Regions from separate parts of the Rhodococcus sp. MPR-R1B genome, predicted to be linked through region 1. Evidence: riboswitches for the same ligand, from Rfam matches in the RefSeq annotation. Region 1 holds a riboswitch; each other region holds the start of a gene.
What was found. Region 1 has a riboswitch for S-adenosylmethionine ahead of AC1Q61_RS03635 (FAD/NAD(P)-binding protein). Riboswitches for the same ligand answer to the same signal wherever they lie in the genome.
Positions count from the first base shown of each region.

Region 2: it holds a riboswitch for S-adenosylmethionine, as region 1 does, so the genes downstream of both, AC1Q61_RS26425 (LLM class flavin-dependent oxidoreductase) here and AC1Q61_RS03635 (FAD/NAD(P)-binding protein) in region 1, are expected to answer to the same signal.
Region 3: it holds a riboswitch for S-adenosylmethionine, as region 1 does, so the genes downstream of both, AC1Q61_RS21065 (bifunctional o-acetylhomoserine/o-acetylserine sulfhydrylase) here and AC1Q61_RS03635 (FAD/NAD(P)-binding protein) in region 1, are expected to answer to the same signal.
Region 4: it holds a riboswitch for S-adenosylmethionine, as region 1 does, so the genes downstream of both, AC1Q61_RS14030 (putative leader peptide) here and AC1Q61_RS03635 (FAD/NAD(P)-binding protein) in region 1, are expected to answer to the same signal.

Region 1 covers NZ_JBXAFO010000002.1:196,944-204,438, reverse strand. The annotation lists gene AC1Q61_RS03665 (ABC transporter substrate-binding protein) at 1-84, opposite strand, end outside; gene AC1Q61_RS03660 (TetR/AcrR family transcriptional regulator) at 259-873, opposite strand; gene AC1Q61_RS03655 (MarR family winged helix-turn-helix transcriptional regulator) at 978-1,529, shown strand; gene AC1Q61_RS03650 (homogentisate 1,2-dioxygenase) at 1,638-2,837, shown strand; gene AC1Q61_RS03645 (hypothetical protein) at 2,834-3,703, shown strand; gene fahA (fumarylacetoacetase) at 3,700-4,890, shown strand; SAM riboswitch class I at 4,969-5,062, shown strand; gene AC1Q61_RS03635 (FAD/NAD(P)-binding protein) at 5,067-6,959, shown strand; gene AC1Q61_RS03630 (ATP-dependent Clp protease ATP-binding subunit) at 7,010-7,495, opposite strand, start outside.
Region 2 covers NZ_JBXAFO010000025.1:68,864-76,358, reverse strand. The annotation lists gene AC1Q61_RS26435 (dicarboxylate/amino acid:cation symporter) at 1-1,117, opposite strand, end outside; gene AC1Q61_RS26430 (phosphodiesterase) at 1,457-2,362, shown strand; SAM riboswitch class IV at 2,441-2,554, shown strand; gene AC1Q61_RS26425 (LLM class flavin-dependent oxidoreductase) at 2,537-3,883, shown strand; gene AC1Q61_RS26420 (NtaA/DmoA family FMN-dependent monooxygenase) at 3,904-5,271, shown strand; gene AC1Q61_RS26415 (stealth family protein) at 5,323-6,816, opposite strand; gene AC1Q61_RS26410 (hypothetical protein) at 7,097-7,330, shown strand; gene AC1Q61_RS26405 (nuclear transport factor 2 family protein) at 7,334-7,495, opposite strand, start outside.
Region 3 covers NZ_JBXAFO010000015.1:151,199-158,693, reverse strand. The annotation lists gene AC1Q61_RS21075 (MFS transporter) at 1-13, opposite strand, end outside; gene AC1Q61_RS21070 (NADP-dependent isocitrate dehydrogenase) at 143-1,366, opposite strand; SAM riboswitch class IV at 1,672-1,812, shown strand; gene AC1Q61_RS21065 (bifunctional o-acetylhomoserine/o-acetylserine sulfhydrylase) at 1,956-3,281, shown strand; gene metX (homoserine O-acetyltransferase MetX) at 3,278-4,414, shown strand; gene AC1Q61_RS21055 (DEAD/DEAH box helicase) at 4,584-6,362, shown strand; gene AC1Q61_RS21050 (SWIM zinc finger family protein) at 6,362-6,937, shown strand; gene AC1Q61_RS21045 (DUF3017 domain-containing protein) at 6,943-7,227, opposite strand; gene AC1Q61_RS21040 (bifunctional methylenetetrahydrofolate dehydrogenase/methenyltetrahydrofolate cyclohydrolase) at 7,233-7,495, opposite strand, start outside.
Region 4 covers NZ_JBXAFO010000008.1:188,323-195,817, reverse strand. The annotation lists gene AC1Q61_RS14055 (LLM class flavin-dependent oxidoreductase) at 1-242, opposite strand, end outside; gene AC1Q61_RS14050 (dipeptide ABC transporter ATP-binding protein) at 229-1,851, opposite strand; gene AC1Q61_RS14045 (ABC transporter permease) at 1,848-2,738, opposite strand; gene AC1Q61_RS14040 (ABC transporter permease) at 2,731-3,729, opposite strand; gene AC1Q61_RS14035 (ABC transporter substrate-binding protein) at 3,732-5,369, opposite strand; gene AC1Q61_RS14030 (putative leader peptide) at 5,509-5,598, opposite strand; SAM riboswitch class I at 5,607-5,701, opposite strand; gene AC1Q61_RS14025 (GNAT family N-acetyltransferase) at 5,719-6,309, opposite strand; gene AC1Q61_RS14020 (FAD-dependent oxidoreductase) at 6,318-7,427, opposite strand; gene AC1Q61_RS14015 (ABC transporter substrate-binding protein) at 7,438-7,495, opposite strand, start outside.

The DNA.
Region 1 (7,495 bases):
ACCGGCGCACCCCGTCACCACCAGCGTCGCCGACGCCAGGACAACCATCCAGATTCGAGCGCGGACTCGGTACGAGCGCTTCATTGCGACTCACTTTCACAGTTCACGGATACGTCGATCCCTGGATCGGACACCCCGACATATTTGTAAGTGAATTCTAGGTAAGGTCTCGTCCTGCGTCTTCGTTTTCACAAAGCCGAAGCGATAATTCGCGTTCATGACAGAAGAAACAAGAACTGAATTCTAGGTTGAAACCGTTCAGCGAATTACCAGCCCGATGACGTCTTCGACGTTCCGCTGGGCCTCTGCGAATCCGATCCGGCCACTGGTCCACAGCGCAAGGGCCGTCAGCATCGTGCCGCCTATTGCCACGGCCGCAACCCTCGCCGTCTCGGCCGGGACGCCGTCCATCAACTCGAACAGCATTCTCCGATGTGCCGCTGCGCGCAGATCCAACGACTCGATCACGAACTGATCCGAGGACGAATGGAGTTCGATCTCCAACCGAGCGAAGTAGGGCCTACGCTCGAATGCCTTCATCTCGCGGCGATGAAGTGCCAGAACCCGCTCGTACGCGTTGTTCTCACCACCGTCTGCCCGCAACTTCTCAGGACGACGGACCGATTCGAGACCGCTCCACGCCGTCATCGCCGCAGCCAGAAGTTGCTGTTTGGTCGGAAAGTAGCGATACAGCGTTCCGAGTGCGACGCCTGAACGCTCCGAGACGTCTTTCATCTGGATTCGATCCGACGGCATCTCGGCCAGCATCTCGACCACCGCCGTGGTCAGTCGTCCTCTCCGCTCGAGTTGCCCCACCGACATGAGGTCGACGTCCAAGGGAAACTCGTCGCTGCGCGCAGTCACGCGCGTCACGATAGTTCAGAATCCTGACCGCAGTGCCGGGTTGCGAAGTTTCATCGTAACCCCGAGATCTAATACATGGATTAATCAACTGCAGATCGCGCTAGGGTTAGTCCATGACTGACCGGACAACCGATGACCAGCCAACCGTCGGCGTGCTGAACTTCTGGTCGTTCATCGAACTGGCCAACAAGCGACTGGCCACCGAACACGGCTTTCGCGACCAGCTGGCCACCGAGGTACTACTTACACTCAATCGGGCTTCCAACGTGGTCACCTACGATCTCGAGTCGTCGATCCACCGCCCTCGCGGCTGGTCATGGTCCTCCTTCAGGCTGTTGTTCGTCACCTGGCTGGCCGGTCCGATCGAGCCGAAGGCTGCCGCCGAGCTCACCGGCATGAGTAGGGCAGCGGTCTCCAATCTGTCCAAGTCGCTGCTGGCAGACGGATTGATCGATCGTCGGCCCACCGAGAACGACGGCCGTTCCGTCCAGCTGTACCTGACCGCCAAGGGCCGAGAAGCCATGGTCGAAGCCTTTCGCGAGCAGAACGAACGCGAACACGCCTGGGTAAGCGTCCTGAGCGAGGCCGAACAGCGAATTCTTGTCATGCTCCTGGACAAACTGATCACCAACCGCAGCCAGTTCGACGTACGCGGACGTAACTGACATAGACCCGAACCCCTTGGAGGGTTGCACTCATCACATCATTTTAGTTAATGTGTTTACTATCTGGTGGAGGTGAGCCAGGCAGAACAGCACAGAAGGAGCCCCGTCATGGCGTTCTATCGACAACTCGGCAACATCCCACCGAAGCGTCACACCCAACACCGTGACGAGTCCGGCAACCTCTACTACGAAGAGCTGATGGGAGAGGAAGGTTTCTCCTCGGATTCTTCGTTGCTGTACCACCGCGAGATCCCGTCGGCCATCGTCGACGCAACGGTCTGGGAACTGCGCGATCAGAGCACAACCCCCAACCATCCCCTCAAACCGCGCCATCTGAAACTCCACACGCTGTTTCCCGAAAGCACCTGGAACGAGACCGACGTGGTAACCGGCCGTCGTCTCATCCTCGGAAATGCCGACGTGCGATTGTCCTACGTCGTTGCGGCAGCGCCATCTCCCCTGTATCGCAACGCAATCGGCGACGAGATGGTCTACATCGAATCTGGCGAGGCGACCGTCGAGACCGTCTTCGGTGCACTCGAGGCCAGTGAAGGTGACTACGTCCTGATCCCGATGTCCACAACGCATCGATGGATCCCCAAGGGTGACAAGCCACTTCGTGCCTACGCCATCGAGGCGAACAGTCACATCGTCCCGCCCAAGCGCTATCTTTCCCGCTTCGGCCAGCTGCTCGAGAACGCACCGTTCTGTGAACGAGACCTGCACGGACCGATCGCGCCCATGATCGCCGAAGGAACCGACGTCGAAGTACTGGTCAAGCACCGAACGTCGGCGGGCATCGTCGGCACCCGAATGGTTTATCCCACGCACCCTTTCGATGTCGTCGGCTGGGACGGCTGCCTGTACCCGTACACCTTCAACATCTCCGACTACGAGCCGATCACGGGCCGTGTTCACCAACCGCCGCCGGCGCACCAGGCGTTCGAGGGGAACAACTTCGTGATCTGCAACTTCGTTCCGCGCAAGGTCGACTACCACCCCCTGTCGATCCCGGTGCCGTACTACCACTCGAACGTCGACTCGGACGAGATCATGTTCTACTGCGGCGGTGACTACGAGGCGCGCAAGGGTTCCGGCATCGGACAGGGTTCGATATCTATTCATCCCGGCGGCCACGCCCACGGACCACAACCCGGCGCCTACGAGCGGAGCATCGGCGCCGAGTTCTTCGACGAGCTCGCCGTGATGGTCGATACGTTCCGGCCCCTCGAATTGGGTGAGGGAGCCCTGGCCTGCGAGGACGAAGCGTACGCCTGGAGTTGGGCAGGGCGGGGGCCTAGGCAATGACGATCATCTCCCCACTCCTGCGTGGCCTGTGCGACGACGCAGCACTCTTCCCACCCGGCAATGCTCCTCTCGCCGAGGCAATTCCGGCCCACGCCGCCTACCTGCAGGCGGATTACGACGCACTGGTCGGGCCTTTCGTTTTTCCCGCGCCGCGACTGAGCGAACTGGCTGCGTACGTTTCAGCGGACAGCCCGGTGACGCTGAGCCTGACCGTGCCGGCCGGCCCATCCGATACGGCGGCCGCACTCTCGAACGCGCTCGCCATCCCTGGTGTTCACGTCGCCGCCGTCGAGGTGGGAATTCCTGACGGGTTGGACGCCGATGCGGCCTTCGAGGAACTCTCTCGTGTCCATGCCGCTCATCCCGACGTCGACATTTTTGTCGAGGTGCCTCGAGGTGATCGGCGCGCGGGCTATCTCACAGCTCTCGAAACTGCCGGGCATTCCGCAAAGTTTCGCACCGGCGGGATTGTCGCCGAGGCGTACCCGAACGAGGAAGAGCTCGCCGATGCGGTGATATCCGTTGTCCGAGCGAATATCCCGTTCAAGGCGACTGCGGGACTGCACCACGGTGTGCGCAACACCGATCCGGAAACAGGCTTCGAGCAACACGGCTTCCTCAACATCATGGTGGCCGTCGACGCGGCGAGGCGGGGCGCCGATCGTTCGGAAATTGTTGCTGCACTGTCTCAGCGCGATGGAAAATCGATCGCGCAAGCCCTGGCCGACCTCACCGAGGACGAGGCCGGCGAGGTGCGTCGCCGATTCCTCTCGTTCGGTACCTGCAGCATCTCGGACCCTCTGACCGAGCTGGAAGGCCTCGGGTTGATCGTCCGCTCCGACAAAACCGAAGGAACTCTCGTATGACTGTCACGACCATCGACATTCCCGCCGACTCACTGTTCGGTCTCGACAATCTGCCGTACGGGGTCTTCTCCCCCGCGGGAGGGTTACCGCGTGTCGGTGTGCGCGTCGCCGAATCGGTGGTCGATCTCGCAGCGACACTAGGTGATTCCGTCTTCTCCGAACCGACTCTGAACGCGTTCATGGCTCAGGGACGAGATCAGTGGGTATCGGTGCGAAACCGGATCACGGAGCTCGTGACTAGCGAAATAGACTCGAATGCAGTGTTTTCCGTTGATTCGGTGACAATGCATTTGCCGATCGCAGTGGCCGATTACGTCGACTTCTACGCCTCGGAGAATCACGCAACCAACCTCGGGCGGTTGTTCCGCCCGGACGCAGCCCCCTTGATGCCGAACTGGAAGCATCTTCCCGTCGGATACCACGGGCGCTCGAGCACCATCGTCGTCTCCGGCACCGACATCGTTCGTCCCTGCGGACAGCGGAAGGCACCCGATCAGGAAAGCCCGGACTTCGGACCGTCCCGGCGCCTCGACATCGAAGCCGAGATGGGGTTCATCGTCGGAACTCCCTCGAAGATGGGCGATTCCATCACCCCGGACGAATTTGCCGAGTACGTCTTCGGCGCCGTGGTCGTGAACGACTGGTCTGCCCGAGACATCCAGGCGTGGGAGTACGTGCCCCTCGGTCCGAACCTGGGGAAGAGTTTCGCGACCTCCATCTCACCGTGGGTCGTACCCTTGCTCGCTCTCGAAGCAGCCCGAATCGACACTCCGGTGCAGGATCCCGAACCGCTTTCCTATCTGCGTGGTGAAGAGAAGTGGGGGCTGGACATCGACCTGGCCGTCGAATGGAACGGTCACGTCGTCTCCCGGCCGCCCTACGCCCAGATGTACTGGTCGCCTGCGCAGATGCTCGCGCACACCACCATCAACGGCGCAGCAGCGAGCACCGGCGATCTCTTCGCGTCCGGAACCATTTCCGGACCGGACAAAGATCAGCGCGGCGCCTTCATCGAGCTGACGTGGGGCGGCAAGGAACCCGTAGCTGTGGGCTCCGAGACCCGTACCTTTCTCGAAGACGGCGACACCATCGCCATCTCAGCCACCGCTCCCGGCGTCGGCGGATCACGAATCGGCTTCGGGGATGTTCACGCTCGGATCCTGCCTGCAACGCAAACCGAAAGATAGTGATTGACAACTGTTTGATTCACGCTGATCTGATGTCCGGAATTCCTTGCCTCAAAATTCTCCGAAGATAAGCTGGACTAACCATCCAGAGCGATCGAGAGTCCTGGCTCCGTGACGTCGCAGCAACCCCCTCTGCTGAGGTGCGGGTGCTTTCTGCCAGGTCCGATGGAGGACTCGTGCCAGGCGATCGACCCCGTACCTCAGTGGGGACAGCAGCTGTCATCGTGATCGTGGGCGGTGGACCCCGCGGGACCGGCGTACTCGAGCGGATCCTCGCTCACGAATCGGTGAACGCCGATCCCACACCGATCGACATTCACGTTGTCGACCCGTATCCGGCAGGTGCCGGCCGTATTTGGCGAGGCAGCCAGGCGCCGCTTCTGTGGATGAATTCGACAACAGCGGACGTCACGATGTTCACCGACGAGACCACCGCCGTGATCGGCCCGGTGCTGCCGGGTCCGACCCTCGCGGAATGGGTCGCCGAGCGCTCGGCTGAGCTTGCCGAATTCCCCGAAATCGCAGCAGAAGTTCCGACGCTCACCCCGTCGTCGTTTGCATCGAGGTCACTGCAGAGCCGATACCTGAACTGGGTGTTCGAGACTGCAGTCGACTCCGCGCCAGCGCACGTCGACGTTCGAGTTCATCGACGATCCGTGGTCGACATCGTGAACGTCGGCGAGACACAGACAGTTCATCTGGACGACGGAGCTGTCATCGACGCGACGACCGTCCTTCTCGCACAAGGGCACCCCGATGCGTTGCCTGCCCCACGCGAAACCGCGCTGACCAGCTTCGCGTCCGATCACGGGTTGACGTATGTGGGTCCGGGCTACACTGCCGATCTCGACGCCGATGTCATTCCCGAAGGCGAACCGGTTCTGATCGCCGGACTCGGGCTGGCTTTCATCGACTGGATGGTTCTCCTCGCCGAGAGCCGTGGCGGCATCTTCGAACGCGGTGAAGACGGCGTCCTCACTTACGCTCCCTCGGGTCGGGAACCCCTGTTGTATGCCGGATCTCGTCGCGGAGTGCCGTATCATTCCAAGATTTCGTACTCGATCGCTGACGCGCGGCCACCGCTACCGCGGTTCTTCACCGCTGATCTCGTTCCCGGCGACGGACCGTTGGATTTCCGAAACGACATCTGGCCCTTGGCGTCGAAAGAACTGGCAGGCGCCCACTATTACGAGCTGTTTGCATCTCACCCGGATCGGACAGTGGGCACCTGGGAGGAGTTCGACGCCGAATTCGCCTCGCTGGCTTGGGGATCGCCTCGATTGCAGGAACTGGTCGAGAACGCAGTCCCGAAGCCGGAAGACCGTATCGATCTCGAGCGGCTGAACCGCCCACTCGGCGGTGAGCGCTACGACGGGCTTGCCGAGGTCCAGTCCCGGATCACCGAATACATCTCGGCGGATGTCGCGCGGAGGTCGGACCCGTATTTCAGCGCCGACGCGGCTGTCTTCTCAGCGCTGCTGTCGACGTACATGACCGTCGGAGAATTGTTGCGGCGCGGCAGAATCCCGGCCGAATCCGTCGCCAAGGACGTCGAGGGTTGGCTTCATTCGTTCTTCAGCTTCATCGCCAGTGGTCCGCCGCCCGAGCGTTTGGAACAGTTGGTCGCCCTCAACGAGGCGGGCATCGTCCAGTTCCTCGGGCCGGATTCGGTGTTCTCCACCGAGATCGACCCGGCAACGGGGGCTGGGATCTTTGTCGCGCGCAGTGCGTCGCACACCGACATCGTGGCCGCGAACACCCTCGTCGAAGCACGCTTGCCGGTTGCTTCCATCAGCGCGAGCGGTGACTTGCTCCTGCGGACGCTTCACCGTCGGGGCGAGGCAGTCGAACTTCGTGCGACCGTGGACAGTTCGGCGAAGCTCGCCGTCGACGGTACTTCACGAATTCTCGACCAGAACAACACTGCTCATCCCCGCCGCTTCGCGGCCGGGCCGTGGGTTGCAGGCCATAACTGGTCGGCGGCTTTCCCTCGTCCCCGTACCAATGCAGGGTTCTTCCGGCATAACGATGCCCTGGCGGCGGAGATTTTGGGTGCTACGCGCCTGTGAGCGGTTAGGGAGTCCTGGGACTCCCTAACCGCTCACAGGGGGCTGTGCCCCTAGCTGAACACCAACTCACCCTCGTCAACCGCGACGGTGATACTGCCGCCCTCTTCGAGGAGATCGTCGAGCAGCATGTCGGCGATCTTGTCGTCGACCACACGCTGAATCGAACGACGCAACGGGCGAGCCCCGAACTCGGGTTGATGCCCGTGCTCGGCGATCCAGTCCACCGCGTCGGCAGTGAACTCGATCTCGATGCCCTTGGACTGCAGCCGCTTCCGGCTGTCGTCGAGCAGCAGATCAGTAATCCGGTGCAGTTGCTCGGTGTCGAGCTTGCGGAAGATCACGATCTCGTCGATACGGTTGAGGAACTCCGGCCGCATCGATTCGCGCAACCTGGCCATCACGCGGTCGCGCAGTGGCTTCTCCGCCGACTCTGCGTCACCCGTGGTGAAGCCGAGTCCACCGGACTTGCTCGAGATGATGTCCGAGCCGAGGTTGCTGGTCATGATCACGACGGTGTTCTTGAAGTCCACCGTCCG
Region 2 (7,495 bases), on a different contig from region 1:
AGCCGATGACCGAGACGACGACGATCAACAGGTAGTCGGTGAAGGTCAGCGGAACGTCGTAGAAGCCTGCGACGAAAATCGCCGCGATCGCGGGATAGATTGCGGCGCAACCGTCCATCTTCGTGGTGGCACCGAGCGGAACGGCGAACGAGGCGTACTCACGCGGAACGCCGAGGTTGCGTTCGGTGACGCGTTCGGTCAACGGCAGGGTGCCGATCGACGAGCGCGAGACGAATCCGAGCTGAGTTGCGGGCCAGACGCCGGAGAAGAAGCTTCGAACCGAGAGGCCGTGTGCGGCAATCAGGATGGGGTAGACCACGAAGAACACGATCGCCAGACCGATGTAGATGGCGGCGGTGAAGACGCCCAGCGACCCGATCGCATCCCATCCGTAGGTGGCGACAGCGTTGGCGATCAGCGCAGCGGTGCCGATCGGGGCAAGGCGGATGATCCACCACAGGACCTTCTGGACGATCGCGAGCAGCGAAGCGTTGAACTCGAGGAACGGCGCAGCCTTGGGACCGATCTTGAGTGCAGCAATACCGATTGCACCGGCGATGACGAGCAGCTGCAGGACGTTGAAGCTCAGCGATGTGGTCGCCACGCCTTCGGCGACGGAAGTCTTTGCACCCAACCCGAGGAAGTTGTTCGGAACCAGTCCGGTGATGAACGCCCACCACGAACCGGAACTCTTGGGTTCCTTCGCGGCTTCGGCGGCGACGTCGGTCCGTGAACCGGGATCGGTGATCAGGCCGACGATGATGCCGATGATCACAGCGATGAAAGCGGTGATCGCGAACCAGAGCAAGGTCTGCACGGCCAGGCGAGCTGCATTGGCGACCTGGCGCAGGTTGGCGATGGAGCTGACAATGGCGGTGAACACCAGCGGGATCACCGCAACGGTGAGCAGCTTGACGTAACTCGAACCGATGGTCTGTACGGTGCCGACCAACCAGTTGACGTTGCCGTCGGCCGCATCAGGCATTGCCCGGGCGACGAGACCGATGATGACACCGAGTACGAGACCGGCGACGATCTGCGGTCCGAATGCCGTCGCCCAGGACGGAAAACGGGACGTGGACTTTTCCGGCACGCCGGTGGAGGTGGAGCTGGGCATGACTATGCCTTTCGAAAATCAAGGGAGCGAAACGCAGCGCGGCACCAGAGGCCGGGCAGATTCGAAGAAATGTTTCCTGGTACGCGTCAGGTCAGAGCGAGCGCGTACACATTGCGCTCGCCTGCAGGCGAAGGTCGACGTAACGCCGACTGGTCAGGAACAACACTGTCCACACACTACTCGCAGCTTCAACTACTCGATCCCGAGGGTCGCCGCGGGAGTTCGCTTCGTGTTCGTCGGGCGTGCCCCGATCAGTCACTGTTGGTCGGTTGACTAGTCTCGACGATCAGTAGGTGCCGCACCGGCGCCTACGCGTCGGCAAGCGGAAGCGAGAGACCGATGAGCGTTCGGAATGCCGAGTACCCGCGTCCGAAGCATTTCCTGGTGCACCTCAGTGACACGCATCTGGTGGCTCAGGGGGAGTTGTACGACGCCGTGGATGCGTCGACGAGATTGCGGGAAGTGCTCAGCGGGATCGTGGCCTCGGGCGCACGCCCGGATGCACTGATATTCACCGGCGACCTGACCGACCAGGGACACCCCGACGCATACGCGGAACTGAAAGCCATCGTGGAACCCGTGGCGGCCGAGATCGATGCGCAGGTCGTCTGGGCGATGGGCAACCACGACGACCGCCCTACGTTCAGATCTCTGCTGTTGGGCGAGGACGCCACCGATCATCCCGTCGACAACGTCTACGACCTTGACGGACTGCGGGTGATCACCCTGGATTCGTCGGTTCCCGGTCATCACTACGGTGAGATCTCGGATCGTCAATTAGACTGGCTACGAACAGAATTGACGGTGCCGGCGCCCGACGGAACAATTCTGGCGCTGCATCATCCGCCGGTTCCGTGCATTCAGGATCTCGCGGTTCTGGTGGAGTTGCGCGATCAGTCCCGGTTGGCAGACGTCTTGCGTGGCAGCGACGTCCGGGCGATTCTTGCCGGGCACCTGCACTATTCGACGACGGCGACGTTCGCCGGCATTCCGGTTTCCGTGGCGTCGTCGACGTGTTACACCCAGGACTTGAACGTGGAAGTCGGTGGTCAGCGTGGTCGTGACGGGGCTCAGGGGTGCAATCTGGTGCACGTGTACGACGAGACAATTGTTCATTCGGTCGTTCCACTCGGTGCGCACGTGACGGTCGGTGAGCCCGTCGACGCGGCCGAGGGTGCCCGGAGGCTCAGTGCTGCCGGCATTCGAATCCTCGAGAGCGAAAAGGCGGCACGCTCGATCATCTGAGGTCGCAGGCGGTTTCCGGCACCCACGCGCAGTTCCGGGTGATTGCCGGGCGGTCGCGTACTCACTACCGTCGAGGTAGGTGCAGAGCTCCAGCAACAAGGACCGGCTAGCTGGACGGCAACCCTTCATGCCGATGGGGTGCCCCGGAATCACACCTGGCGATACGCGCGGTGCGTGTCGCAAGCGGCAGTCGCCACGAGAACCGTCAGTCGGGTGCTGACGGTTTCTGCGGTCGGCACTGTGCGCTCCCGAGTAGTTCTCGAACAGGAGTATGCGCCGATGACCTCCACCCCTTCTTCTCATCTTGCTCCGTTGCATCTCGCCGTAGCGCTGGACGGTACCGGTTGGCACCCAGCGGCCTGGCGAGAGCCGCACTCGCGCCCGAGTGAGCTGTTCAGCGCGTCGTATTGGACTGACGTGGTGACGATCGCCGAGCGTGGTCTGCTCGATTTCGTCACCATCGAGGACAGTCTCTCGGTGCCGGCCAACCCACTCGAGCCTGTCGACGACGCGGTTGACCGGGTGCGCGCTCGGCTCGACGCACATCTCGTGGCCGCCCGACTGGCACCGATCACGAGCAACATCGGGTTGATCCCGACCATCACCACCATTCACACCGAACCGTTCCACGTGTCCAAAGCCGTTGCCACGCTGGACTACACCTCGCGCGGTCGCGCCGGGTGGCAGGTGAAGGTGTCGGCGTCGGAATCCGAGGCAGCACAGTTCGGGCGTCGCGACATCCCCGCGCTCACCGATGCCGACCGTCAGTCGATCGTTTCAGGCGTCCTCCCGGACTTCGTGCGCGACCTGTTCGACGAAGCTGCGGAGGCAGCTGACGTAATCCGGCGACTCTGGGACAGCTGGGAGGACGGCGCCGAGATCCGCGACGTGGAGCAGCGCCGGTTCATCGACCGAGACAAGTTGCACTACATCGACTTCGAGGGAAAGTACCTCTCGGTCCGTGGACCGTCGGTGACTCCGCGCCCGCCGCAGGGGCATCCCGTCGTCACCGCATTGGCACATCAGCGGGTCGCGTACGAGCTGGCGGCGCGGACGGCCGATCTGGTGTTCGTGACGCCGTTCGACGACGAGCAGGTCACGGCAATCCTGGGTGAAGTGCGAGCAGCCGAAGAACACGTGCAGCGCACCGGCGAACCGCTTCGGGTCTTCACCGACATCGTCGTATTCTTCGATGCTCCGGAAGAAACCGGAAAGGAACGGCTCGCTCGCCTCGACGCGCAGGCCGGCGCCGAATACCGTTCGGACGCGCTGACCTTCACCGGCACCGCGGCTGAGTTGGCAGATCTTCTGCTCCGGTGGCAGCAGTTGGGAATCGACGGCTTCCGGTTGCGGCCGGGCGTCGTCGTGGACGACCTCGACGCGATCGCAGGTGAGCTGGTACCTGAATTGCAGCGACGCAACGTATTCCGCACCGAGTATCCGCAGACGAATCTTCGCGGACTGCTTGGCCTACCCATCGACGTTCCCAACCGCTACGCCGCCGGTACTCCGGCCGCCTGACAGACGAGGAATACATTTTCATGAGTTCTCAGAAGCGTAAGCAGGTCATCCTGGGTGCCTACCTCGGCGGCGTCAACCATCACACTGCATGGTGGGATCCGCAGGCGGGCAGCCAGATCGAGTTCGATTCCTTCGAACACACCGCTCGAACCGCCGAGCGTGGGAAGTTCGACTTCTTCTTCCTCGCCGAAGGCCTTGCCCTTCGTGAGCGTGCAGGACAGATTTTCGATCAGGACATCATCGGTAGGCCGGACACCTTCACGGTCCTTGCATCGTTGGCGGCGGTAACCGAACACCTCGGATTGGCCGGCACTATCAATGCCACGTTCAACGAGCCGTATGAACTGGCCCGCCAATTCGCGACGCTCGATCAGTTGTCCGGAGGACGTGCCGCCTGGAACGTCGTCACCTCGTTCGACGCATTCACCGGCCAGAACTTTCGCCGCGGCGGATACCTCGACCGCGCGCAACGATACGAGCGTGCGGAGGAGACCGTAGCGCTGGTGCGTGAACTCTGGGATTCGTGGCGAAGCGACGACATCGTGGCCGACAAGGCATCAGGGCGCTTTCTCGCGCGACCGGATGCCGGTGAATTCGCTTTTCATGGATCGCATTTCGACGTGAACGGCCGATTCACAGTGCCGCGTAGCCCGCAAGGGCGCCCGGTTATTCTGCAGGCCGGGGTGTCGCCGCAGGGGCGCGATTTTGCTGCCGGCAATGCCGACGCGATCTTCTCACCGTACGGTCAGTTGCCCGAGGCGGCCGATTTCTATCGCGATATCAAAGCACGTGCCGTTGCGGCCGGACGTGACCCGGGTGACATCAAGATCTTGCCGTCGGCGAGTTTTGTTCTCGGCACCTCGGAGGCAGATGCGATCGAGAAGTACCGAGAGATTCGCGACCAGCAGGTCACCGGCCAGACCGCTTTGGTTCTGCTCGAACAGATCTGGAATCTCGATCTGTCGAAGTACGACCCCGAAGGACCACTACCCGATATCGCTCCGGATCCCGAGGCTCCGCCGATCATCCAGGGCCGCGCCTTCATTCACCAAGATCGTTTCGCGACCGTCGCAAAACTGCGCGCGGTAGCGGAGAGCAAGAAGTTGAATCTGCGCGAAGTGGTGATCGATCAGTTCGAGCGTGGACCGATCGTCGGTACACCGCAGCAGGTTGCCGAGAAAATAGATTCGTTTGTCAGCAACGACGGTTCGGATGGGTTCATCCTCGGGTCGCACCTTGTGCCGACCGGCCTCGACGAGTTCGTCGACGACGTGGTGCCGCTGCTGCAGGATCGAGGTGTTCTCCGCAGTGACTACGAAGGAACGACGTTGCGTGACAATCTCGGTCTGCCCATTCCGGTGCAACGGGAGCATGTGACAGCACGCTGATCGACCGAAGTAGCAAGGGCCCAGCCGAAATCGGCTGGGCCCTTGTTTCGTCTAGGCTTCCCAGGGCGCCGGGATGGGGTAGTAGCTCTCCAGGAACTCAGTGATCTTGCGTGTCCGAAGTTCCAGATCGATCTCCGGAGCGCTGCCGTCGTTGAGGCAGAAGAAGTCCATGGAGCGCTTGGCGAGCAGTGAGTCCATGTCGCGCAAACCGGCCTTGACCGTCGTGTCGACGTATTTGACGGCGGCGGACTTCTGCACCACCGACCGTCCACTCATGAGCGTGTAGTAGTGGTACAGCGAATTGGTCACCGAGATATTGGAACTCGCGCGGAAGGTGCTTGCTGCAGTGGCCGCGAAGTCTTCGGCGAACTCGCGTTCCATCTCGGCCATCACGCTCTTGCGTAGTGGCGTCGCTGCGTGCTCCAGATGTCTGGTGGTCATCAGACCGAAGCGGTCCTGCAGCAGACGGCGGTTGACGCGGGCCGCATTCTCGAACCCGCTGCGGTCGTTGTCGTTGTGTCCCAATCCGATTCTGGTGTCGGCCTCGATGAACATGCTGATCCCACCGGGGGAGAAGAACATGTCAGGGCCGACGGGGCGACCGAAGAACATGTCGTCATTGGAGTAGAGGAAATGCTCTGCCAGACCCGGAATATGGTGCAGCTGGCACTCGACAGCTTGAGAATTGTGGGTGGGCAACACACTTGGATCGGCGAAGAACTTTTCGCTGGGCATGAACGTGACTCGCGGATCGTCGGCAAGCCAGTCCGGACGATCGGAATCGGTTGCGACGAAGATCCGCCGGATCCACGGCGCGTACATGTGGATAGATCTAAGTGCGTATTTGAGCTCGTCGATCTGACGGAAGCGCGCTTCTGATTCGTCGCCCTCGCCGACGATGTAGTTCTGCATGCGCTTGGCGCGCTGAGCCTGAAACTCTTTGGAAGAACCGTCGACCCAGGAAAAGACAAGATCGATATCGAAGCTGATATCGGAGGCATGATCGGCGAACATGTTCTCGATGGTCGGCCAGATCCGGCCGAATCGCTCGACGGTTCCTCGGACAGCTTCTTCGGGGAGGACGGTTCGTCGTGTCAGTGAGTTCTCGACGGGTAGGACGATTTCTTCGTCGGAAATCGACCACAATTCGATCTGAACGCCGATGTTCGCGCCGTAGTTCATACCGCTTGCGACGTGAACCCTCGGACGGAACAAGCGGAAGATCCGTGACTTGTTGGTTTTCGACAGGGCACCGTCCGCGACAAGGAGCGCTGGACTCTTCTTCGCGTCGACGGTTTTGGAATAGAAGGGTGCGTTTGCGCATCCCTCGACAAGTGCCTGCCGCAGGTTCTTGCGTTCCGTCCAGCTGACCGCGATGACCGGGCGCTCGTCGTTTCCGCGGACGAGTAGATACTCGATTCCTGCGGCGTCGAGGATGTCGCGGATGAAGAGGAGATCTTCGACCATCGCTTCGAGCGGCGTGGTGGTCGTGATCGCGAGGGCAAAACGATTCTTGAATCGGACGGTCTCGGGTAGCTCGCCCATCCGTGCGCGTGACGCGGCCGACGCCGGCTCCACAGGATTGGGGCTGTCCTGCTCCGGAGGTACGAAGTAGATGTCGTGCGGAGCGGGAGATTCTGTAATGGGATGCCTTCCGATTCTGATCCAGCTGTGTATCTGTCGCCCCCGACGCTGCGAGAGCGTGGTGGCGACGAGCTCAGTCTATGCCGTCGGCGCCGAAAGTCGGACATGAGTGACGGGGATGGGTAGCGCGGGGCGAGTCGGGTACCCCGAGGACCGAAGCGAGAGTGAAGGAGGAGAACCGATGCGTGTGAAAGCGATGGTCGGAACAGGCGCGATGGCGGTTGCGCTGGCCGCCGGCCCAGTTGCGACAGCGTCTGCGGAGCGAACCGAGGCAGCGGGGTCGGAGGGTTCACCGGAGATGCTGACCTGCGAGGTTGTCTTCGATGCACTCGAAGATATGAGCCCGGAATGGACGGAAGAGGGGATCGATCAGGTCGAAGACTGGTGTGAGGCGATCACCGGCGAAGAAGACTGAGCGTCAGCCGCGCGAAATCACCCGTCGCGAGAGTCGCCACCGCCCGTCTTCGAGTTCGAACTCGTCCGCGTAGCTCCCGACGCCGCTGAGTTCGGGCGACGTGGCTGTGTCGACGTAGAACGTCCACACCGCATCCGCGCGGGCTGTAGTTTCCGACGTCACGTC
Region 3 (7,495 bases), on a different contig from region 1:
TAGACGAAGTCACTGATCAATTGTGGTCTCACACCTGGTTGAACTTCCAAGTGAGAGCGGGTGAGTTCACTCACGTGAGACCGCGAACACAAATGGGACGCCCGGTTTCCCGGACGTCCCATCAGAAGGTGAAACAGTGAATCTACTTCGCGGCCATGGCCTTCTGCAGGTTCACGTCGAGTGCACCGAGGAACTCCTCGGTGGTCAGGTAGCCCTGATCGCCGCCGACCAGCATCGAGAGGTCCTTGGTCATCTGGCCGCTTTCGACGGTCTTGATGACAACGTCTTCGAGCGCCTGCGCGAAGCCGATGACCTCAGGGGTGCTGTCGAGCTTGCCACGATGCTCGAGTCCGCGGGTCCACGCGAAGATGGACGCGATCGGGTTGGTCGAGGTGGGCTTGCCCTGCTGGTGCTGACGGTAGTGACGCGTCACGGTGCCGTGAGCAGCCTCTGCCTCACAGGTCCTTCCGTCCGGTGTCAGCAGAACCGACGTCATGAGGCCGAGCGAGCCGAAGCCCTGGGCCACGGTGTCGGACTGGACGTCGCCGTCGTAGTTCTTGCATGCCCAGACGTATCCACCCTCCCACTTGAGTGCGGAAGCGACCATGTCGTCGATGAGGCGGTGCTCGTAGGTCAGACCTGCGGCATCGAACTCAGCCTTGAACTCGGTCTCGTAGACGTGCTGGAAGATGTCCTTGAAGGCACCGTCGTACGCCTTGAGAATGGTGTTCTTGGTGGACAGGTACACCGGGTAGTTCTGCTGCAGTCCGTAGGTGAGCGACGCGCGAGCGAAGTCACGGATGGACGTGGTGAAGTTGTACTGCCCCTGGACGACGCCGCCCTCTTCGGGGAAGTTGACCAGTTCGTGCTCGATCGGTGCGCTGCCGTCCTCAGGCGTGTAGGTGATCATCACCTTGCCGGGGCCGGGGACCTTGAAGTCTGTGGCGCGGTACTGGTCGCCGAATGCGTGACGGCCGATGATGATCGGCTTGGTCCAGCCCGGAACGAGTCGCGGAACGTTGGAGATGATGATCGGTGCGCGGAAGATCGTGCCGCCGAGAATGTTGCGGATCGTTCCGTTCGGGGAACGCCACATCTTCTTGAGACCGAATTCCTCGACACGTGCCTCGTCCGGCGTAATCGTGGCGCATTTGACGCCGACGCCGTGCTTCTGGATCGCGTGCGCTGCGTCGATGGTGACCTGGTCGTCGGTCTCGTCGCGGTACTCGATACCGAGGTCGTAGTACTCGAGGTTCACATCGAGATACGGATGGATCAACTTGTCTTTGATGAACTGCCAGATAATGCGCGTCATCTCATCGCCGTCGAGTTCGACGACGGTGCCCTCAACCTTGATTTTGGACATGGGTGCTTCGCGTCCTCCTAGGAAGTTTCCCTGGTTACACGGTTGCGGTCACACTTTGTGAGTGGGTCCGCGAACGGTTCGATTATCAAACCTAGACGGTGTGGACTGATCTCGGGAGATGAGTCCCAAACAAGACAAGCGTACTGCTAACCCGTGAGGCCGCAACCGGCAGGTCCACCCATCGGTCTCTACTCGCGAGTAACTTTTGCCTGCTAGTGGGCTGCGTCGCTCTGTCTCGCGTGCGGTTGCGGCTCACAATTCGCCCCGCGTCAGGACTGCGCTCACTTCCCGGTAGAATCCGACTTGGTCATGAGTGCCAGCGTCAAGCCCCGGCTCGCTGGACGGCAACCCTCCAACCGCGGTGGGGTGCCCCGGGTGATGACCAGGTTTCCCGACGTGGATCTGCTCACGCAGTTCCACCGCAATTCGGGTGACAAGCGCGGGTCCGACAGGGACGGACCCCAGACCGGGCCGAGCCCCACGGAGGTAACTCAGTATGTGTCGCACTTGTAGATAGACCCCAGCACGGGGCGGCGATCCTTCGCCCCCGTCCGACATCTATCCGTCAGACCACTGGAGTGAACAAATCATGACCGACAACACAGCCGACGGCGCAGCAACTTCTGATCCGACCGCGAACTGGTCGTTCGAGACCAAGCAGGTGCACGCCGGGCAGACAGCGGACACCGCCACCAATGCGCGCGCTCTGCCGATCTACCAGACCACCAGCTACGTTTTCGACAGCACCGATCACGCTGCGGCACTGTTCGGCCTCGCCGAGCCTGGCAACATCTACACGCGGATCATGAATCCCACACAGGACGCCGTCGAGCAGCGCATCGCCGCCCTCGAAGGCGGAGTCGCCGCACTCCTCCTCTCCTCGGGTCAGGCTGCCGAAACCATCGCGATCCTCAACATTGCCGAAGCCGGCGACCACATCGTCTCGAGCCCGTACCTGTACGGCGGCACGTACAACCTCTTGCATTACACCCTTCGCAAGCTGGGCATCGAAGTCACCTTCGTCGAGGATCCCGACGATCTCGAGCAGTGGCGCGAAGCCATTCGCCCGAACACGAAGGCGTTCTACGGCGAGACGATCGCCAATCCCAAGAACCACATCCTCGACCTCCCCGGCATCTCGTCGCTGGCCCACGAGAACGGTCTTCCGTTGATCGTGGACAACACAGTCGCGACGCCGTACCTGCTCCGCCCACTCGAACACGGCGCCGACATCGTCGTTCACTCGGCCACCAAATACCTTGGCGGACACGGCACCGCGATCGCCGGCGTGATCGTCGACGGCGGCACCTTCGATTGGACGCAGGGTCGCCACACGAACTTCACGACGCCTGATCCCAGCTACCACGGCGTCACCTTCGCAGACCTCGGCGCGCCGGCGTTTGCACTCAAGGCGCGCGTCCAACTGCTGCGCGATCTCGGCTCCGCCGTGGCGCCGTTCAACGCGTTCCTCATCGCGCAGGGCATCGAAACCTTGAGCCTGCGCATCGAGCGTCACGTGTCCAATGCACAGAAGGTCGCCGAATTCCTCGACGGCCACGGCGAGGTGGCCTCCGTTTCCTACGCGGGACTCCCCTCCTCGCCATGGTTCGAACGCGGAAAGCAGCTGACGCCCAAGGGAACCGGCGCCATCGTCACCTTCGAGCTGCCCGGAGGTATCGATGCGGGCAAGACGTTCGTCAACGCTCTGACGCTGCACAGCCACGTCGCCAACATCGGCGACGTTCGCTCACTCGTCATCCACCCCGCCTCGACGACACACTCGCAGCTCACCCCCGAAGAGCAGCTCGCCTCCGGTGTCACACCCGGACTCGTTCGCCTCGCGGTCGGTATCGAAGGAATCGACGACATCATCGCCGATATCACCGTCGGCCTGGCTGCGGTGGCAAACTCGTGACCGTGAACGAATTGGAGCCCAGGATCGACCTCCTTCCCCCGCCCGACGGCCAGGTGGGGTTCGTCGACATCGGCGCCCTGGAACTCGAGAGCGGCGCGGTACTCCCCTCGGTTTCGCTCGCCGTTCAGCGGTGGGGTGAGCTGTCCCCGAACCGCGACAACGTCGTACTCGTCGAGCACGCACTGACCGGAGACTCACACGTCACCGGACCGATCTCCGCAAATCAGCCCTCCCCCGGTTGGTGGAACGGGATGGTCGGCGCCGGCGAACCGATCGACACCGGCGAATGGTGCGTCATCGCAACCAATGTCCTCGGTGGTTGTCGCGGCACGACCGGTCCCAGTTCGCTGGCCGACGACGGCAAGCCGTGGGGCAGCAGGTTCCCGGAGATCTCCATCCGGGATCAGATCGCGGCGGAGAAGAAGCTCGTCGATCTCCTCGGGATAGACCAGTTGGCCTCGGTAGTCGGCGGATCCATGGGCGGCATGCGCACCCTCGAATGGGCAGTTACCTACCCGGACAGCATTCGCTCCGCGTTGGTTCTCGCAACCGGTTCACGGGCCACCGCAGATCAGATCGGCACCCAGACGACGCAGATCGCTGCCATCGTCTCCGATCCGGATTGGCAGGGCGGTGACTACCACGGAACGGGGCGGGTACCTCGCGCCGGACTCGGCATCGCCCGTCGCATCGCGCACCTGACGTACCGCACCGAGTCCGAACTGGATGCGCGCTTCGAGAACTCCGCTCAGAACGACGAAAATCCTTGGAACGGTGGACGATACGCCGTCCAGAGTTACCTGGAACATCAGGCAGACAAGCTGGTCGACCGCTTCGACCCGAGCACGTACGTCCTCCTGACCGAGGCCATGAACCGGCACGACATCGGTCGTGGACGCGGCGGCGTTGCAGCGGCGTTGGCATCGATCACGGCGCCGGTCGTCGTGGGCGGCGTGGACTCGGATCGGCTGTATCCCCTTCGTTTGCAGGAGGAGATCGCGGACGGCATTTCGACGTGCACTGGCCTCGAGATACTCAAGTCCAGAGACGGCCATGACGGCTTCCTGACGGAGGCGGACGCTGTCGCCGGACTGCTTCGCCGAACGATGGAGTTCGCACGCACGGCCCGCTGATCCGGCACAGAAGCACAATTTCAGGATCCGTCAATGTCGGGAAAACCACAGCTGATCTGCAGGTTTTCCCGACATTTTCATTGGCGTCCCTGAGCCGGCGCGGCTAGCATCGGCGAACGTGAATCAGCCATGCTCGACGCGCCTGCAGGCTACGTACATTCCCGAGCACATGTCCTTCGCGTTCTGGGGTGACACAGATCCGGCAGCGCGTCTGTCGGCGCTGGGGATGCCGACGGGATCGCCGGGCATCTGCCGGCTGGCGATCCCGGTCGACGAGTCGATCACAGCGACCGATGTCGAAGCGCAACTGCTCGACCTCGCCACCGCGATCGACGCCTTGCACACCCTCGATGCACGTCGCGACGACCTCGGACCGTCGTTGCTCGCATGGAAGCGCGTCATCGACACCGGCGCACATGACATTCCGACTGCAGCGCATGCCGCGATCGAGCGCGACGACACGAGAATCAGAAGCGCCCGGTCGACGGTGCAATTGTTCACGGAAGCGCGCGCAGCCGTGGAGAGTCTTCGCCGAGCAAAGATTCAGGCGACATTGCGCCCGTATCAAGTGCACGGAGTTGCCTGGCTGACTGCACTGGCGGGTTCGGGCGGTGGAATCCTCGCCGACGAGATGGGTTTGGGCAAGACACTGCAAGCGATTTCGATGATCGCGATCCGCGCCGACGACGGTCCGCACCTGGTTGTGTGTCCCACCTCGGTGATAGGAAACTGGCGCCGCGAGATCGAGCGATTCGCTCCGCATCTGCCACTGCACGTTCATCACGGGACTGCTCGCACACTTCCCACTCGTGTTCCTGCCGGCGCCACGGTGCTGACCAGCTACAGCGTCTTGCGTTCCGACGCAGCACAATTGGCCCCGATCCATTGGAGTTCAGTGGTCTTCGACGAGGCACAGCAGATCAAGAACCCCTCTTCGCTGGCAGCGAAAGCCGCAATGCAGTTGTCGGCCGACGTCAAGGTAGCGATGACCGGCACGCCGGTGGAGAACCGTCTCGAAGAATTGTGGTCGCTCTTTCGCGTCGCCAATCCCGAAGTCCTCGGAACTCGCGCACGGTTTCGTCAACGCTTTGCCGTACCGATCGAATCCGGTCGATCGGCCACCGCGGCGACCAGGCTTGCCGCGGTCATCGATCCGTTCATTCTGCGCAGAACCAAAGACACAGTGGCCAAGGATCTTCCGCCCAAGCAATTTTCCACCGTCTCGTGCACTCTGACGTCGGAACAGGCGCGCATCTATCGGTCTGCAGTTGCAGATGCTTTCGACACCGGTTTGGGTACGGGAATTGCCCGGCGCGGCAATATCCTCGCGCTGCTGACCACCCTCAAGCAGGTATGCAATCATCCGGCGCAGGTCACCGGCGATACGGATGACCTCTACGGAAGATCCGGAAAGCTCGACCGCGCAACGGAAATGATCGCCGAGATCGTCGACGACGGCGATCGCGCGCTGATATTCACGCAGTACCGGACGATGGGCGAGATGCTCTCACGGCACCTGGGCTCCGAGTTGGGAATCGGCGCAATCCCCTTCCTTCACGGCGGCCTGAACACCGACAAGCGCGACGCGATGGTCGACGCATTCCAGAACGACACGGATTCACCACCGGTTCTGATTCTGAGCTTGCGCGCCGCCGGCTTCGGCCTCAACCTCACGCGAGCAAGTCACGTCGTGCACTACGACCGGTGGTGGAACCCAGCCGTCGAGGACCAAGCAACCGACCGGGCACACCGCATCGGCCAGAAGCGCACCGTCAACGTCCACACCTTGGTGACGGGCGGTACCGTCGAGGATCACATCGCAGCGATGCACGAGTCCAAACGAGCTGTGGCCGATGCTGTTTCCGGGAACGTCGAGGCCGCCCTGGCCGATCTACCCGACACCGAACTGCGTGAACTCCTCGAACTCGACGGCGCGGTGATCATCTGATGGCCAACGAATTCGGTGTCACCGCTTGGGGTCGAGCATGGCTGCGCACGGTGGAGCGGACCGCGGCATCCGGTCCGAACCCGTCCCTGCCGACGGCTCGTACCCTCGCACGCAACGGTTCCGTGGAGTTCACCGTGGTCTCATCGGGGACCGTCGTCGCGGAGGTGAGCACCAAAGCAAAAACCTCGTCGGTGACAATTTCTGTCCCGCTCTGGACCAAATCCGAAATCGCCGCAGTGAAGAGCCTTCTCCGTTCGGCGGGAAAGGCCAACAGATCCGTCTCCACCGGCGAACTGCCGGACAGCATCGTCACCGAACTGCAGGCTCGAAATATCGCAGTAGCCGTTGATCTTTCGGAGTGCACTGCCAGCTGCGACTGCTCAGGTCGACGCTCGCCGTGCGTTCACCATCTCGCCGCGATCTACGCCCTGGCCGGGCGAATCGACGAGGAACCTGCACTTGCGGTGACGCTGCGAAGTGCACCGGTCAAGGCCGGAAAGAAGTCGACATCCACAGATTCACCGGAGTGGATCCCCGTGAGTGATATCGACATTCGCTCGTTCTACGGGGACTGATCTTCTCAGTCGGTGCCGAGCGGATCGATGGTCAGGGCGAGCGTCGCGATCAACACACCCATCACACCCATCGCCGCAGTGTCGAAGACCCTTCCGCGCACCGCGAGCAACCCCACACGATTCTCGGGAACGAACCACCGAGCGGCAGCTCCGATGATGACGGCAACACCGAAGACGAGGGCGCCGCGACGCCACCGGTCGGCCAGCACGAGAACCACGGCCGCCGCGATCACGGCGAGGACCGCGAGCATGGGCAGATTCTTCTTCGCGAGGCCGACCAGTGAGGACATCGGACTCAGACTCCGGCCAGAACCCGCTCGGCGCGCTCGACCACGTTGGTGATCAGGAACGCGCGGGTCAGCGGTCCGACACCACCGGGATTGGGTGAGACGAAGCCGGCGACCTCGTTCACGTCGGCTGCCACGTCGCCGCGCAGGCCGTCGTCGGTGCGACTGACGCCGACGTCGAGGACCGCTGCTCCGGGCTTGACCATGTCTGCGGTGATGAGGCCGGGAACGCCGGCGGCAGCGACGATGATGTCGGCGCGGCGAACCTCGG
Region 4 (7,495 bases), on a different contig from region 1:
GTTGCAACCGCCTCCAATCTGCCCCGCACTGCGTGCTGGCCCTCGGATTGCAGTCCGAACGAGTCAGGGAGGAACGCCAGATCCACCCCACCCCGATCCGCGGTGGCCACCAGGTCCACCCAGTACGACGGTGTGAACAGATCTTCGGCGCGTGAGTCCTCGCGTCGCCAGGAGTACGGATGAGCTCCGGTGCCCTCGAATTCGAGACCGACCAGGAATGCTCCGGAACTACGCTCGGACATGTTCGGCCTTTCGTGTCGAATGATCCCGCCCGGGGATCGCCTCGAGAAGTGTGCGTGTGTACTCGTTTCGGGGATTGTCGAAAATCTCGGTGGTAGTGCCGATTTCGAGCAATCGCCCGGCCTGCATGACGCCGACGACGTCGCTGATCTGGCGAACAACCGCAAGATCGTGGGAGATGAAGAGATAGGTCAGGCCCAGTTCGCGCTGCAACTCGTCGAGTAGCGCCAGAATCTGCGCTTGCACCGAGACGTCGAGAGCGGACACAGGTTCGTCGAGAACGAGCAGGTCCGGCTTCAAAGCGAGCGCACGAGCGATCGCCACCCGTTGACGCTGGCCGCCCGAGAGTTCGGCCGGTTTGCGGCTCAGGAACTGCTCGGGAAGTGCAACCTGATCGAGCAACTCTGCTGCACGACTCTGCTGCTGGCTGCGTCCACCAACCTTGAAGGCCCGCAGCGGCTCCGCAACGATGTCCTGGACGGACAATTTCGGGTCGAGTGATGCATAGGGGTTCTGATACACGAGCTGGATCCTTCGGCGCAGCTCACGCAGGTCGCTGCCCTTGACCTTCGTGATGTCCTGGCCGTCGAAGGTGATGGTGCCTGCGTCCGCCTGCTCCAATCGCACGACAATGCGTGCGGTGGTCGACTTGCCGGAGCCCGACTCCCCCACCAGCGACACCGTCTGACCCCTCGGAACAGTCAGCGACACTTCGTTCACCGCGGTGATCGAACTCCCGCGTCCGACGTTGAAGTGCTTGGTGATTCCCGTCAGGGTCAGCAGCGGGCTGGTGTCCTGACGGACCGGGCGAACGACTGGTCCCGAGGACAGGCTCGGCGCAGAGCTCAGAAGTTTCTTCGTGTACTCGTCTCGCGGGTTGTCCAGAATATCCGCGGTGCGGCCGGATTCGACGATCCTGCCGCCCTGCATCACCAGGATCCGGTCCGCGCGGTCTGCGGCCACACCCAGGTCGTGCGTGATCAGGAGCACGGCGGCACCGGATTCGGCAATCCGCTCGTCGAGATGGTCGAGAATGCGCCGTTGAACCGTGACGTCCAGAGCACTGGTCGGCTCGTCGGCGATTACGAGGGCCGGGTTCGCGACAAGCGCGATACCGATCAGAACGCGTTGCCGCATACCGCCGGAGAGCTCGTGCGGGTACTGGCGTGCTCGGATTTCCGGCCGGTCGATACCCGCGCGCTCGAGCACCTCGACGGCGTCCAACCGGGCTTTGCGACGGTCTGCGAGGCCGTGGATCCGGAGGACTTCTGCAACCTGGTCGCCGATCCTCGTCACCGGGTTGAGCGAGGTCGTCGGATCCTGCGGCACCAAACCGATACGCGCGCCGCGGATTCGCTGCCACGCACGGTCGGAATACGAGTCGATCTGTTCACCCTCGAACTCGACGGTCCCGCCGGTGACGTGGCCACTGCCGGCGAGCAGACCCAATATCGCGTGGGCCGTGGTCGACTTACCGGAACCCGATTCCCCGACCACCGCAACTACTTCGCCCCGACCGACGGTGAAGCTCACGCCGGATACCGCGGGCTCGGCGCCGTAGGCGATCTGTAAGTCGGTGACGGAAAGCAACTGTTCCTCGGTCGTGCTCATCGCCGGTTGTTCCTTTCGATCTCGTGGCCGATACGGTGTGCCGAGATGACCACGGCGACAATCGCGAGACCGGGAAGTGTGGTCATCCACCAGGCATTGGCGAGGAAATTACGTCCCTCGGATACCAGCGATCCCCATTCCGGGGTAGGCGGAACGGCGCCGAATCCCAAGAAGCTCAGAGCCGACACCGCCAGTACTGCCTGCCCGAACTCGACAGCGGACAGCGCGACCACCGGCGCGTAGGAGTTGGGAAGCACGTGCCGACGCAGGACACCGAGCCACTGCACACCCGAACTGAACGCGGCCTCGACGTACTGAGCTCCGCGCACCCGCATCACTTCGGCACGCATCACTCGCGCGAAATTGGCGACCATACTGACGCCGACAGCAATGGCGACGTTGATGGTGCCGAAGCCGAGTGCGGTCACCAGTGCCAACGAGAGCAGCAGCGCCGGAATGGACAGCAGCACGTCGACGATGCGCATCAGCACGGCGTCGACGACGCCACCGACAAAGCCCGCGAGCAAACCGATTATCGATCCCGCCACCAATGCGATTCCGACCGCCACCAAGGTTGCGGTCAGGGACAGCGCGGCGCCGTGCACGAACCGTGTGTACAGGTCACGACCGAGATTGTCGGTTCCGAACCAGTGAGCCAGGCTCGGGCCCTGCAGTTTGTCCGCCGGGACACCGGACAACGGATCGCCGCTGGCAAAGAATCCGGGTGCGACGGCAAAGCCGATGGCAAGCAACACGATCAACACCGGAATCACCAAGCCGGGCTTTCGGATCCAGCCGATGGCCGTGGACTTTCGGCGCGAAACAACAGGTGCCTTCGCCTCGACGGTCGGATCGAGGAGTAGGGGTTCGATCAATGTGTCAGACATGAGCCGGCTCCAGATCGGTCGAGCTTTCGGTATTCGACTTTTCGGTGTGACTCTTCTTCGTCTGGATGATCCGTGGATCTATCAAGGGGTAGAAGAGGTCGACCGCGAGGTTGACGAGCACGAACACGAGAGAGGCGAACACAACGACTCCCTGCACCACCGGGATGTCCTGCGCCATCACCGACGTCTGTGTCAGACGGCCGACGCCCGCGCGGGAGAACACCGTTTCCACAACCACCGAGCCCGCCAGCAGCGTGCCGACCAGCACACCGGCAATGGTGAATGCCGGAATGCTCGCCAGTCGCAACGCGTGACGGGTCTGCACGCGCCAACGGCTTGCGCCCTTGGCGTACGCAGTCTCCACGTGCGGCGAACGTAGCGTCGACTGCAGGCTGGTCGTGAGCACCTGCGCGATCACCGCGCCGGTCGGGATCGCCAAGGTGATCGCCGGAAGAATCACCGTTGCGAATCCCTTGTCTCCGAAAGCGGGGAAGATGTGCAGACGGAACGAGAACAGCTGCAGAAGAATCAGGCCAACCCAGAAGGTAGGCACCGCCACACCCAGCGGCGGCAGCGAGAACAACAGATTCGCGAGCCACCGCTTGCGGGTGTAGGTAGCGAAGAACGCGATCGCCACTCCGAACAACACGGCCAGAACCAAAGCGGTGGTTGCCAAGACCAGAGTGCTCGGCAGCGCCGAGAAGATGGCATCCGTCACCGACTGACCGGTGGAGATGGACGTACCGAAATCGCCGCGAAGAGCATTCGTCAGCGACGTCCAGTACTGCACCCACACCGACTGGTCCAAGCCGTACCGTGCCCGAAGCTGATCGAGCGCAGCCTGATCCACTGCAACACCCTGACCGGACGAGTCGGCAGCCATGCTGACGGGATCACTCGGCAGGAGGAACAGAATCACGAACGAGATGGTGAAGGCGGCCCACAGAACCACTGCGGCCTGGCCCAGTCGGGTGAGTACGTATCGAGTCATGATTACTTACCCGACAACCATGCGTCGTAGAACTGCAGGCGCGAGGAGGCTTCGAAGTTCAGGTCCTGCACACTCGATCCGGCGCCGATGGCCTGCGAGAGCTCGATGGTGGGGATGGAGAGTCCACGGTCGAGGATCAATTCCTGTGCGGTGGATACCAGTTCGCCGCGTTGGCCGTTGTCCGTGGCTGCAAGCTGGTCTGTGAGTACCTTGTCGAGCTCCGGATCTGCGCCGCGACGGTTCAGGTTGCGGCCTTCGGTGCTGAACGATGCCCGCAAGATGTCGGCGTCCGCGCGAGTGCTGTTGTAATACAGCGAATCGTAATCACCCGATACTCCCTTCTCGGTCCATTCACCGTTCGAGACCAAGTTGAGCTGCAGGTCGACGCCGACCTTCTTGAGCTGCTGCTGCACGAGCTCGAGGATGGCCTGGTTACCCGAGAACACCGGACTGAAGGTGACGCTGAAAGTGAGCTTCTGCCCGTCCTTCTCGCGGATACCGTCGCTGCCGGTCTTCCAACCAGCCGCGTCGAGGAGTTTCGCCGACTTGTCGGCGTCGTACGTCACGACACTGGATTCGTCGCTGTAGAGCGGAGTGGTGTGAGCCAGCGGGCTCGTGGCCGGGAAGAACGACGGATCCAGAACGGTGTCGACGAGTTCTTGGCGGTTGATCGCGGGAATGATGGCCTGACGAACAGCCTGATCAGCGAGAACGCCGCGACTGACGTTGGGCTGGAAGAAGAAGCTCACACCCGGGTTCGGCCTTGTGAGGATTCGTCCACCCGCGCCCTCGATTTGCGGCGCATCCTGCGGAAGCGCATCGCTGACCGCATCGAGCTGGCCGGAGGCCACGCTGCCCGCCCGCACACCGGATTCGGGAACCACCGTGAAGTCGACGCCGTCGAGGTACGCCTCGCCCTGATGCGCGACCGCATCCGAGGCCCAGTTGTATCCCGCACGCTTGGCGATCTTGACGCTCTTGTCCTGCTGCCAGTCGGTGTACACGAACGGTCCGGAGGCGATCACCGCTGCACCGGGGCAGCGCTGCTCGGATGCCAGCGCGGTGGTGGAATCGGCGAGGATTCCGAGCTGTGGCGTCGAAGTTGCTTGCAGGAACTGAACATTGGGTCCGGAGAAATTGATCTTCGCCGTGTGAGCATCTACGACGTCGGTACCGGTGTACGAGGACAGGTAACTCTTCGCCAACGACGCGTTCGGTCCCAGGTTCTTGACCGAGTCGAAGGTCTTCTTCACCGAATCCGCCGTCACCGGTGTGCCGTCACTGAAGGTGGCGTCGTCGCGAAGGACGAACGTGAAGCTAGCGGCGTCGGGGCTGATCTCCCAACTCTTGGCGAGCCACGGGGTGATCTCTCCGGTGTCGGGATTTTGATCGGTAAGCGAATCCACCACTGTCCGAGTGACATACACGGTCTGGTTACTGCCGGCCTGGGCCGGATCGGCGCACGTCGGCGCCTGCGACAGACCGTAGCGAAGGGTTCCGCCGGACTGGGCGGGGCCTGCGTCGGCAGCACTGTCACTCCCGCTGCTGCAGCCGGCGAGGACGGTGCCGAGAACCGAGACAGCACCGATACCGGCGATTACGGTCGCGCGTTTGCGGGCACCGAATGAGGGCGAAGACACCAAGAACTCCTAAAGAGGCATGCCGAAGAGCGCACCCGTCGCCTGAGACGAAAAAGGCGATCGAGCACGAATCACTTGTGAGAGAAGAGAAAACAGACTTGTCGACGACTCGCCTGAGTGTGAATGACTGACCGAGAGGTCAGTTGGTACAGAAAGATCCCGCGGTGCGGCACAGGTCTACGTGACGACGCGACCAGGCGGTATCGAAACCGCCTTCGACTGCCTTCATTTCGTGTTCCTCCATCGGTCCTGGCGGTAGCACCCGCACCCGATCACTCGGGGGGTTGCTGCGACTTCAATGAGCCAGGTCTCTCGGTCGCTCTGGATGGTCGTTCGCAAGTGTACGAGGTCAAACCCGGGTGTTGTCAACCCGGTCGGTAGGAATTGCTGCTCGAGTCACATTTTCGAGCACCCGAAGTTGTTTCTCGAACGGGTGGACGCCCACCTCTTCGGGCGAGAGTGAAGCGTCGTAAAGCGGTGTGTATCCACTGGACAGATACAGCGCGACGGCCTCCGGCTGCCGAGGACCCGTCGTGAGAAACACACGGTTGTATCCACGAAGTTCGATCTCTCGTTCCAACTCGCGAACGACGGCCTTGCCGAGGCCGCGCTTCCGATAGTCGACCGACGTCCAGATTCTCTTCAGTTCGGCAGTGGTGGAATCGAATTGACGAAACGCACCACCGGCGATCGGCAGACCGTCGTGGGTGAGCACCAGAAGCGCACCCTGCGGGTAGGCAAATTCTTCTGCCGGATACGTCGTGAGATCATCGAGCATCGCTTCGCGAGTCCCGCCGTAACGCGAACTGTATTCGAGTGCCAACTCCGCGATCAGTGGAGCTGCCAAGGGATCGTCCTGCGATACCGAATAGACCTCTACCGCTCCGACACCCTCAAGCTGTCGAGTACCGAGCTCCAGTGCCACAACACTTTCCTCCATGAATCTGGTCAACGCTCCCCCAGCCTGAAAACTTCCGGAGCGAGGGTGGTTCCGTCGACGAGGTCCGCCACAAGTTCACCCAAGGCCGGACCGAACTTGAACCCGTGCCCCGAGAATCCCGCCGCCACCGTGACGGCGCCGACTCGGTCGATGACGAAGTTACTGTCCGGCGTGCTCGTGTACAGGCACGTGATCGACTCGACACGGGTGGAATCGACGCCGGGCAACCACGACTCGGCGTACTGGGCCAATCGCCGCTCTCCGTCGACGTCAGGGGTGTAGTCACGGGTCTGCGGAGTCACCACCGGCCCGGTCGCGTGTTCGCCGATCTTGATCCCGTCCTCGGAACCGAGCCCGTAGATCCCCGCGGTCTCCAATTCTGCGCCGGTGTGGTGAACGAAACTCGGCCACTCGACTCCGGGATCGAGCGGTGCGAAGTGTGCTGGTTGTTCCTGTGTCGTGCGCAGTGTCGGCAATACGATCTCGGAGCCGAGACCGCTGTCTGCGATCAGATCTGCAGTCCACGCACCGGCCGCGATCACGGCCTGACGAGCTGCGAGCGTTCCACTGTCCGTCACCACGTCCACGCCGTAGGACGCCCGCGCGAGTGCCAACACCCGAACATCGTGACGGACCTCGGCGCCCGCAAACACCGCTCCTGCCTTCAGAGCGGTCACGGCGCGGTCCGCGTGCAACCGGCCTGCGTCGGGATGATGGAGCACCGTGGTGTCGAATCGCAGCCCCGGCCAACGGGCGGACGCCTCGGCAGGAGTGAGGATCTCACCCTTGATGCCCGCCTCGCGAAGTATCTTCGCCTTGGACTGCACTGCCTGCGGCAGGCCGTGATCAACGGCACCGGTGAGTTCCAGGAACCCGACGTCCGTCGTGGTCTCCAACTCCCGCCACAGCGGCAGCGCGCCGGCCGCCAAACCTGTGTACAGGTGATTGTCGTACGCCTGCCGATAGATACGCGAAGTACCGTGCGACGCACCGTGCTTGTGACTCGGCCCGAACTGTTCCAGCTGAACTACGCTACGTCCGCGTGCCGCGAGCCGCCATGCGGCGGAGGACCCGACGAGTCCTCCGCCGATGACGATCACATCGAGAATCTCACTCATGGACGAGAGCTCACTTGGTCTTCGGAAGGCCGGGCGGGTTGATCAGGGATGTGTCGACGGCTTCGCTG